2 regions of the Luteococcus sediminum genome follow, and region 1 is predicted to be linked to the other one. Evidence: riboswitches for the same ligand, from Rfam matches in the RefSeq annotation. Region 1 holds a riboswitch; the other holds the start of a gene.
What was found. Region 1 has a riboswitch for FMN ahead of ACYVKA_RS10190 (ABC transporter permease). Riboswitches for the same ligand answer to the same signal wherever they lie in the genome.
Positions count from the first base shown of each region.

Region 1 (4,794 bases):
TCTCGCCGAACTTGCCGGGAACTCCGATGGTGTGGCCCTTGAGCTGCTCGAGGGTGGTGATCGGTGAGTCCTTGGGCACGATCACCACCACCGGGTAGGCGCGGTAGAAACCGGCGACGGTCACCAGGTCCATTCCTTCGCTGTTGGCCTGGAGCACCTCATCGCCGCCGGCGATGGCGAACTGCTCCTGCCCGGAGCTGAGGGCGTTGAACAGCCCCTCGCTGGCACCGTGGTGGCGCAGGCTCGCGTCGACGCCCGCCTGGCTGTACAGCCCCTTGGTGGCTGCCCAGTAGAAGGGGGCGAACTGGATGTTGGGGATGTAGGTCAAGCCGATCACGGCCTTCCCGAGCCGCGCTGCCCCCGTGGACGGCGACCCGGACGATGAGGCCGTGGCCGAAGAGGTGGCCTTCTGCACGGCGGTGCCGTTGCAGGCAGTCGTGGCGAGGCAGGCACCGCCCAGGGTGAGCAGGGTTCGGCGGGACAGGCTGGTCATCGGGAGGCCTTTCGCAGGGGGCGGGAGTCCTCGAGGCGCAGGCTGCGCTCGAAGTGGCGGATCAGGGAATAGATCGTCGAGGCGACGGTGCACAGGGCGAACAGGGTGGAGAACATGCCGACGGTGTCCACCTGGTCGCGCTGGACGGTCAGCAGCTGGCCCATGCCGTTGCCGCCCATCACCATCTCCCCGACCACGGCGCCGGTGATGGACAGGGTGAAGCCATTGCGCAGGCCGGCCAGCGCGCTGGGCAGGGCCAGCGGCCCCTCGATGAAGGCCAGCAGGGAGGCTCGGCCTGCGCCGTCCATCCGGGCGGCGTCGACAACCTCCGGGTCGACGTGCCGCAGGCCGAGCAGGGCACTGACCAGGATCGGGAAGAAGACCATCAGGGCGCACAGCAGGACCACCGCGGGCAGGCCATAGCCGATCCAGAGCACCAGCAGCGGTGCCAGGGCAATTGCCGGGATCGCCTGAGTGGCACCCAGGAAGGGATTGACGGCGTCCGAGAACCATCGGGACTCGTGGATGGCGACGGCCAACGGAATCCCCGCCAGCAGCCCCACGGCACAGCCCCCCAATGCCTCCATCAGGGTCAGGCCCAGGGCGCGCCACAACAAGGGGCCGGAGAGGTCGTTGCCCAGCCGCACCAGCACGTCTCCCGGTGCCGGCAGCACGAAGGCGGGCCACCCGGCCCGGTTCACCAGGAGCTGCCACAGACCTACCAGGACCAGGCCCAAGACCACAGGCGCGGTGATCGTGCGCAGGGTGGTGCGGTGTGTGCCCACGTGCGCCTCCCTCGTCGATCCCGCCTGTGCAGTGGCATGACGGGAGGACGCCGAGGGGTCTCGACGGGGCATGCGGCCGCAGCCGCGAGGCGTGTCTCCTCCCATCCGGACTTTCACCGTCGGTTCCGGAATTGCACCGGACAGGCCATCACGGGGATGGTTCGCGGACTGTCACCGCCGGCTCGGACTTGCACCGATCCCGGAACACGCCGTGCGGGGCCATTATAGGACCGGCCCCGCAGGGTGCCTGCCTCAACAGCAGGCGCAGCCACCTTCGTGGGGAGTACCCCAGCTGGCCAGGATGGTCTCGAGCTCGCGACGGCGGCCGGTGAAGAAGGGCTGTTCCTCGCGCATGTGCTTGCGGGCGTCGGCCGCGCGCAGCTCGCGCATCAGGTCGACGATGCGGTGCAGCTCGGGCGCCTCGAAGGCGAGGATCCACTCGTAGTCGCCCAGGGCGAAGCTGGCGATCGTGTTGGCCCGCACGTCCTTGTACTCGCTGGCCATCATGCCGTGCTCGCGCAGCATGCCGCGACGCTGGTACTCGGGCATCAGGTACCACTCCGAGTCGCGCACGAAGGGGTAGACGCACAGGTAGTCCTCGGCCTTCTCGCCCTGGAGGAAGTTGGGGACATGCGACTTGTTGAACTCGGCCTCACGGTGGATGGCCATCTGGGACCAGACCGGCGCCAGGGTCTGGCCCAGCTCGGTGGCGCGGAAGGCGAGGTAGGCGTCCTGCAGGGTGTCGGAGCTGGGCGCCCACCACCAGACCATCAGGTCGGCCTCGGCGCGGAAACCGGCGATGTCGTAGAAGCCACGGATGGTGAACTCCTTGCCCTCACAGGCCTTCTCCACCGCCGCGATCGCCTCGGCAGCGGCCTCCGGGCGCACCGGGGTGGTGCGCTGGAAGACCGCGATGTTCATGTAGTAGGTGCCGTGGTTGATCGCGTCGAACTTGCTCATGCCTGTGCCTCCTGGCGGATGGTGGGTGCTTCCTCGTGGACCAGCTCGACGATCCGGGTCAGCACGCCCGGGTCGGTGGTGGGCGGGACTCCATGCCCCAGGTTGAAGATGTGGCCGGGGGCCTTGGCCCCGGCACGGATGACCTCGCGGACGCGCTCGGCCAGCACCTCCCAGGGGGCCAGCAGCAGGGCCGGGTCGAGGTTGCCCTGGACAGCCTTGTCCGGGCCGATGCGTCGGCTGGCGACATCCAGGGGCGTGCGCCAGTCGACGCCGACGACATCACTGCCCGCCTCGGCCATCGCGGGCAGCAGCTCGGCCGTGCCGACACCGAAGTGGATGGTGGGCACGCCACCGGTCAGCGAACCGAGGACCTGGCTGCTGTGCGGCAGGACACGTTCGCGGTAGTCGCGCTCGGCCAGGGCGCCGGCCCAGGAGTCGAAGAGCTGCACCGCGCTGGCGCCCGCATCAATCTGCACCTGCAGGAAGGTGCTGGAGATCTGCACGAGGCAACGGCACAGCTCGTCCCACAACTCTGGGTCGCCGGCCATCATCGACTTGGTGCGGGAGTGGTCCTTCGAGGGGCCGCCCTCGACGAGGTAGCTGGCCAGGGTGAAGGGTGCGCCGGCAAAGCCGATCAGCGGCGTGGCGCCGAGCTCGTCGACGATCGAGGTGATCGATTCGGTGACGAAGCCCACCTGGGCCGGATCGAGGCTGCCGATCTGGTCGAGGTCGGCGCGGGTGCGAATGGGATTGGCGACCACCGGGCCGGTGCCCGGGACGATGTCGAGGTCCACCCCCATGGCCTTGAGGGGCAGCACGATGTCGGAGAAGAAGATCGCCGCGTCAACCTGGTGACGACGGACCGGCTGCAAGGTGATCTCGTGGATCATCCCGGGCTCCATGCATGACTGGAGCATGCTGGTGCCCTTGCGCAGTTCACGGTATTCAGGGAGGGATCGGCCAGCCTGACGCATGAACCAGACGGGCAACCGTACGCCCTGTTCGCGTCGAGCGGCAGCAACGAGGTCAGATGCGTGGCTCACCTGCTCGATTCAACCACACCCATGAGTGGACGGCACATCGTCGACGGGCCACAGGCTGAAGGCCTGGTGGGGACGCGGCGAGCCTGTCAGGGCGGCTGGGCGGCAGTGCCTAGGGTCTTGGCCGTGGAACCATCCCGCCTTACCAGCCAGCCGTCCAGCACCTTCGATGCCCTGCTGCGGATCATGGACGGGCTGGACTGGGCCGGTGACATGGATGTCGAGCGCATCCCTGGACCCCGTGGGCTCGCGGCCCGCTCGGCCGCACTGGCCGCCGAGGTGAACGGACGCGACCAACTGGCCAGCGGTCGGTTGGTGCTGCTGCAGGAGGACGAGGCGGTGCCCGCCTGGGGTGCCGACCTGCGCCTGGTGAGCCTGGTCCAGTCCGAGGTGACGCCCGGGATGGCCCAGGGTTCGACGGTGCACGACGTGGGCTGGAGCTGGGTGCAGGGCTCACTGGATGCCCGCCGTGCGCACTGGGGCGCCCGGTCCGGTACAGTCTCGACGGTTTCGAGTCGCACTTTCGAGGGACTCCAGGACAACCCCGACCATGCGGAGATCGAGATCAGGGCGTCGTGGACGCCCCTGCTGGATGATCCCGGCCAGCTGGTCGACCACCTGCTGGCCTGGCAGGACCTGGTGCGTACCGCCGCTGGCCTGCCTGGATCGTCCGCAGGCGTGGTGATGCTGGGTTCCAGGCTGGGAAGGACACGATGAACGACAAGACGAGCGCACAGTCCTCGGCGAGGGAACTCGCCGGCGAAGGCGCGCCGGGGGTGGCGGACACACCGATGGCGGTGCTCGACCGGCCGCGCGACGGCGCACCGACGGTCGTGGACACCCCGGAGGCCCTGGCCGCCAGCGTGGCCGCGCTGGCCGGCGGCACCGGAGCCGTCGCCGTCGACACCGAGCGCGCCCAGGGCTTCCGGTACTCATCCAAGGCCTACCTGCTGCAATTTCGCCGCACCGGCTCCGGCACCCACATCATCGACCCCATCGCCTTCGAGGATGCCTCGGGCGTGCCGCAGCTGCAGGAGCTGCAGGAGGCGATTGTTGACGCCACCTGGATCATCCACGCCGCCAGTCAGGACCTCCCCTGCCTGGTGGAGGCCGGTCTGGTGCCCCGCACCATCTTCGACACCGAGCTCGCCGGCCGGCTCCTGGGACTCGACCGCGTCGGACTGGGTGCCATGATCGAGCGCTACTTCGGCCTGCGGCTGCTCAAGGAGCATTCGGCAGCAGACTGGTCGCGCCGTCCCCTGCCCGACGAGTGGGTCAACTATGCCGCCCTCGACGTGGAACTGCTGGTGGAGCTGTGCGAGACGATGACCGGCGAGCTGGAGACCGCCGGCAAACTCGGCTGGGCCATGCAGGAGTTCGACCACCTGGTCGAGCACTGCACCGATCCGGTGAAGCCCCGGCCCGAGCGGTGGCGCCGCACGCACGGGATGCACCAGGTGCGTACGCCGATCGGTCTGGCGGTGGTGCGTGAACTGTGGAGCGTGCGCGACGAGCT
Region 1 is NZ_BAAGQL010000018.1:105,619-110,412, reverse strand. Features, by position in the region: gene ACYVKA_RS10195 (ABC transporter substrate-binding protein) at 1-493, opposite strand, end outside; gene ACYVKA_RS10190 (ABC transporter permease) at 490-1,278, opposite strand; FMN riboswitch at 1,368-1,490, opposite strand; gene hemQ (hydrogen peroxide-dependent heme synthase) at 1,531-2,238, opposite strand; gene hemE (uroporphyrinogen decarboxylase) at 2,235-3,281, opposite strand; gene ACYVKA_RS10175 (DUF3000 family protein) at 3,405-3,995, shown strand; gene ACYVKA_RS10170 (HRDC domain-containing protein) at 3,992-4,794, shown strand, end outside.

Region 2 (4,794 bases), on a different contig from region 1:
GCCGACCGCTGACCCACGGCTCTCCGGGCCCCCTTCCTGCGAGCGGGAAGGGGGCCCGTTTGCGTCCTGGCTGGCGGAAACAGACGTATCGGGGCGCTTGAACCTGCAAAGCCGACTGAGGTGCAGCAATCCGCCTGTTTCGGGCGGGCCGATAGGACAGCGTTCCGGATGGCTAGGGTGGCGGGGTGGTACTAGACCTGAGCAGCAACATCACCGACACCGCGTTGATCTTCGAGGGTGGCGGTATGCGCGCCGCCTACACCTGTGCCGTGGTTCAGGAACTGCTCGCCCAGGAGATGTACTTCGACTTCGTCGCCGGCATCTCGGCGGGCTCGTCGAACAGCCTGAACTACGTGGCCCGTGACGCCGAACGCGCCCGGGCCAGCTTCGTCGACCTGGTGCTGGAGCCGGAGTTCGGCAGCTGGCGCACCTGGGTGCGGGGCAAGGGGGTTTTCAACTCCGAGTTCATCTACGAACAGACCGGCGAGGCCGGCCAGCCCCTCCCCTTGGACTGGGAGGCCTTCAAGGCCAACCCGATCACCATGAACGTGGGTGGGTTCAATGCCCGCACCGGCGAGTGTGTCTACTGGAACAAGGACGACGACATGCCGGACCTGCGGGCCATGGCCAAGCGCATCCGGGCCTCGTCCACCATGCCCGGACTGATGCCGATCATCCAGATCGACGGCGAACCCTGGTGTGACGGTGCACTGGGCCCCAATGGGGGCATCGCCCTGGACGCTGCCAAGGCTGCGGGCTACGAGAAGTTCTTCGTCGTCCTCACCCGCCCGGCCGGCTACCGCAAGGCTCCGTCGCGCCTGCCGCACGCCTATGACGTGCTCTTTCGCCGCTACCCCCAGATCGCGCGGGGCCTTCTGGAGCGTGCCGAGAACTACAACCGGGTGCTCGACGAACTGGCCGAGCTGGAGGCCAGGGGCAGGGCCTACGTCTTCCGCCCCACCCACATGCAGATCGTCAACCAGGAGCGGCGCATCGACCGGCTGCGGGAGGCGCACCGGCTGGGCATGGCCCAGGCTCGTCGGGAGGTGCCGCGCTGGGAGGACTTCCTGGGGCGCTGACCGCGCGCTTCAGGTCCGGGTGGCGATCACGACCGTCAGGTCGGGGGCCAGCTGGCTCTCGGTGGAGGTGAAGCGCTCGTCGGTGAGCCACCCCTCCAGGAGCGGGTCGACGTGCACGCCGGGGACGTTGTCGCGGAAGGGGTCCTCCTCGAGATCGTCGATCAACACCAGCCCGCCGGTCTCGACCAGTTCGTGGGCCAGGTCACGGCTCAGTACCTGCGCCGTGGCGCGGTTCATGTAGAGCAGGGAGAAGGGAGCCCGACAGCGCAACTGCTCACAGTCGCCGTCGAGCACCTCGATGTCGCTGCCGAACAGGATCTCACGGGCCTGGGCGGCACGCCGGGGGTCTGACTCCACACAGACCACGCGCGTGGCCTCGCTGGCTCCGCTGCGCAACCAGGCCACCCCGGTGCTGCTGCCGGTGGAGACGCCTGCGACGGTGCCGGTGCGACTGGCCGCCAGGGTGGCCAGTAGACGACCGGTCTCGTTTCGGGTGGTGTGCAACCATCCTGTGCGCAGGCACTGGCTCAGCGCCTTGCTGACCAGGGGCGGGATCTCGGTTGCGGTGCTCACGGCGCCAGTCTCGCAGAGTCCATCAAGTCAAAGGGGTGGCTCGCCAAGTGAGATGGCCGGGTCCTCGGCGCTGCAACTCCGTGCGCGTCCCCTGAGACCTAGGCTGGTCCCGTGAGTGAGCCAATCCTCGCCCCGACGCGGTTGACCCTGCGTGGACGGCGCCTCAAGGCCGCGTCCTTGGCCCTGCTGCTCCTGCTGGTCGGCATGGCCAGTCTGCGCAGTTGTCGTGCCGACCCGGATGACCGGACGTCTCCGGCGGTCCCCTCGCCCAGCAGCACGCCTGCGTCGGCCAGCTCACGTCCGACCAGCAGCCCGTCGGCCTCGTCCGATGCCGCCGACGACGCCCCGGCCGGCACCGACGGCATCCGTCGCAGCGGCATCACCGGCAAGGGGACGTGGCGCAACTCGACGCTCACCGTCGAACCGCCCCGCAAGACCGTCGCAGTTCATGACTACGTGGTGCGGGCCGAGGATGGCAGCGGCATCGGCGTCGACCAGGCCGCCCGCCAGGTGAGTGCCATCCTGAACGATCCCCGTGGCTGGCTGGGGCACCAGGGGAACTCCTTCCGCCTGGTCACCGATCCGGCTCGTGCGAAGTTCACGATCTACCTGGCCACCCCGGGCACCGCGCAGAAGATGTGCCCCCTGGACATCCGGATGACCTGGAGCTGCCGGGCCGGCACCAAGGTGATCCTGAACACCGACCGCTGGCTCTACATGACGCCCACCTTCGACGACGTGGACGAGTACCGCGCCTACCAGCTGAACCATGAGGTGGGGCACTCCATCGGCAAGGGGCACCTGGGATGCCCCAAGGCCGGGGCCAATGCGCCGGTGATGATGCAGCAGAGCAAGGGGCTGGACGGGTGCCGGCCCAATGCCTGGCCCTCGCTCGACCCCAAGTGAGTTTCGCCTGTGCTGGGTTGCCACGCAGGATGCCCGGTCGCCGCACGGACCCCGGCTCGTCCTGCCCGGGTGCCGTGGCACAATGGCCCCAACGTGTTCCGGGGTCGGTGCAAGTCCGAACCGGCGGTGACAGTCCGCGACCCGATCGCAGCCAGCGATCGGCTGAGCTGGTGCAATTCCAGGACCGACGGTGAAAGTCCGGATGGGAGGAAACACGTGGAGCAGCCAGGCGTCGTCGTCGGGCTGCCCAGGACGTGCGCGGCCAGTGGCCGGGCACGCCGGCGGCGCATCCGCTGATGCCCGCCCGCCCCGGTGCACCGACAGTGTCGACCGACCGGGAGCAGATGATGCAGACCACAGCCGAGGCCACCGCTATGCAGCGTGCCCTCGAGCTCGCCCAGCACGGCCTCGAGGCCGATCCGAACCCCCGCGTCGGCTGCGTCATCCTCGATGCGCACGGCGACGTGGTCGGCGAGGGCTGGCACAAGGGAGCCGGCACCGCCCACGCCGAGGTGGTGGCGCTGGCAGCCGCAGGCGAGGCCGCCCGTGGGGGGACGGCAGTGGTCACGCTGGAACCGTGCAACCACACTGGCCGCACCGGCCCCTGCGTCCAAGCACTGCTCGCGGCCGATATCGCGGAGGTCGTCTACGCCCAGGCCGACCCGACGCCCGAGGCGAGTGGCGGGGCCGCCACCCTGGCTGCGGCAGGGGTGCCGGTCCGCGGCGGGCTGCTCGCCGACGAGGCCCGGGCGGTCAATGCCACATGGACCTTCTCCCGTGGCGCCGGCCGTCCTTTCGTCACCTGGAAGTTCGCCGCCACCCTCGACGGTCGCAGCGCCGCCGCCGACGGCACCAGTCAGTGGATCACCGGCGAGCCGATGCGCCGGGCGATGAATGCCCGCCGGGCCCGGTGCGGGGCGATCGTCGTCGGCACCGGCACCGTGCTGGCCGACGACCCGCGCCTGACCGTCCGGGACGCCGCCGACCAGCCAGCCGAGCGCCAGCCGCTGCGTGTCGTGGTCGGTGACCGCCCGGTGCCCGCCTCCGCACGGGTTCGCGGCAACGACGGCCGCTTCCTGCAACTGCCCGGCAGCGACCCCCGCGCGACGCTGGAAAGCCTTGCCGCGCAGGGGATCCACCACCTCTGGCTGGAAGGCGGACCCACCCTGGCCGCCGCCTGGTGGCGTGCCGGCCTCGTCGACGAGGTGGTCTGCTGCCTGGCCCCGGCCCTGCTGGGCGCGGGACCGGCCGCCGTCGCCGACCTCGGCATCAGCACCATCGCCGACATCGACCGGCTGCGTCTGGTCGAGGTCGAGCACCACGGCGACGACCTCGCCCTCATCCTCAACCCGCTCAACACCACCAAGGAGAAGTGAATGTTCACCGGAATCGTCGAGGAGCTCGGCAGGGTCGAGTCCATCGAGCACGGCGCCGAATCGGCCGTGTTGCGCATCCGCGGCCCGCTGGTGGTCAGCGACGCCACCCACGGCGCCTCGATCAGCTGCAATGGCGTCTGCCTGACCGTCGTCGAGCACGACGAGGCCACCTTCAGTGTCGACGTGATGGCCGAGAGCCTGCGCCGCTCCAGCCTGGGTGAACTCGTGGAGGGATCCCCGGTGAACCTGGAGCGCGCCATGGCCGCCAATGGCCGCTTCGGTGGCCACGTCGTGCAGGGACATGTCGACGGCACCGCCCGGCTGCTGCAGCGGACCCCCGGCGAGCGCTGGGAGGTGGTGCGCTTCGAGCTGCCCGCCGCCCTGGCGCGCTATGTGGTGGAGAAGGGGTCCATCACCGTCGACGGGGTCTCGCTGACCGTGAGCGCAGTCGGCGAGGGCTTCTTCGAGGTCTCGCTGATTCCCACCACGCTGGAGATGACCACGCTGGGCAGCCGGCAGGTGGGCGACCTGGTGAACCTCGAGGTGGACGTGCTGGCCAAGTATGTCGAGAAGATGTTGGTGGCCGGCGTCGTGGCGGGAGAGCAGGCATGAACACCATCGAGGAGGCGCTGCAGGCGATGCGCGAGGGCCGGCCCGTGTTGGTGCTCGACGACGTCGACCGGGAGAACGAGGGCGACGTGATCGTCGCCGGCCAGACGCTCACCGACGCGTGGACCGCCTGGACGATCCGGCACAGCTCCGGCTACCTGTGCGCCCCGATGCCGGAGCAGTGGGCCGACCGGTTGGAGCTGCCGATGATGGTGCAGCAGAACCAGGACAGCCTGCGCACCGCCTACACC
Region 2 is NZ_BAAGQL010000019.1:37,553-42,346, forward strand. Features, by position in the region: gene ilvC (ketol-acid reductoisomerase) at 1-12, shown strand, start outside; gene ACYVKA_RS10690 (patatin-like phospholipase family protein) at 186-1,079, shown strand; gene ACYVKA_RS10695 (O-methyltransferase) at 1,089-1,652, opposite strand; gene ACYVKA_RS10700 (DUF3152 domain-containing protein) at 1,764-2,558, shown strand; FMN riboswitch at 2,648-2,778, shown strand; gene ribD (bifunctional diaminohydroxyphosphoribosylaminopyrimidine deaminase/5-amino-6-(5-phosphoribosylamino)uracil reductase RibD) at 2,906-3,934, shown strand; gene ACYVKA_RS10710 (riboflavin synthase) at 3,935-4,546, shown strand; gene ribB (3,4-dihydroxy-2-butanone-4-phosphate synthase) at 4,543-4,794, shown strand, end outside.
Region 2: it holds a riboswitch for FMN, as region 1 does, so the genes downstream of both, ribD (bifunctional diaminohydroxyphosphoribosylaminopyrimidine deaminase/5-amino-6-(5-phosphoribosylamino)uracil reductase RibD) here and ACYVKA_RS10190 (ABC transporter permease) in region 1, are expected to answer to the same signal.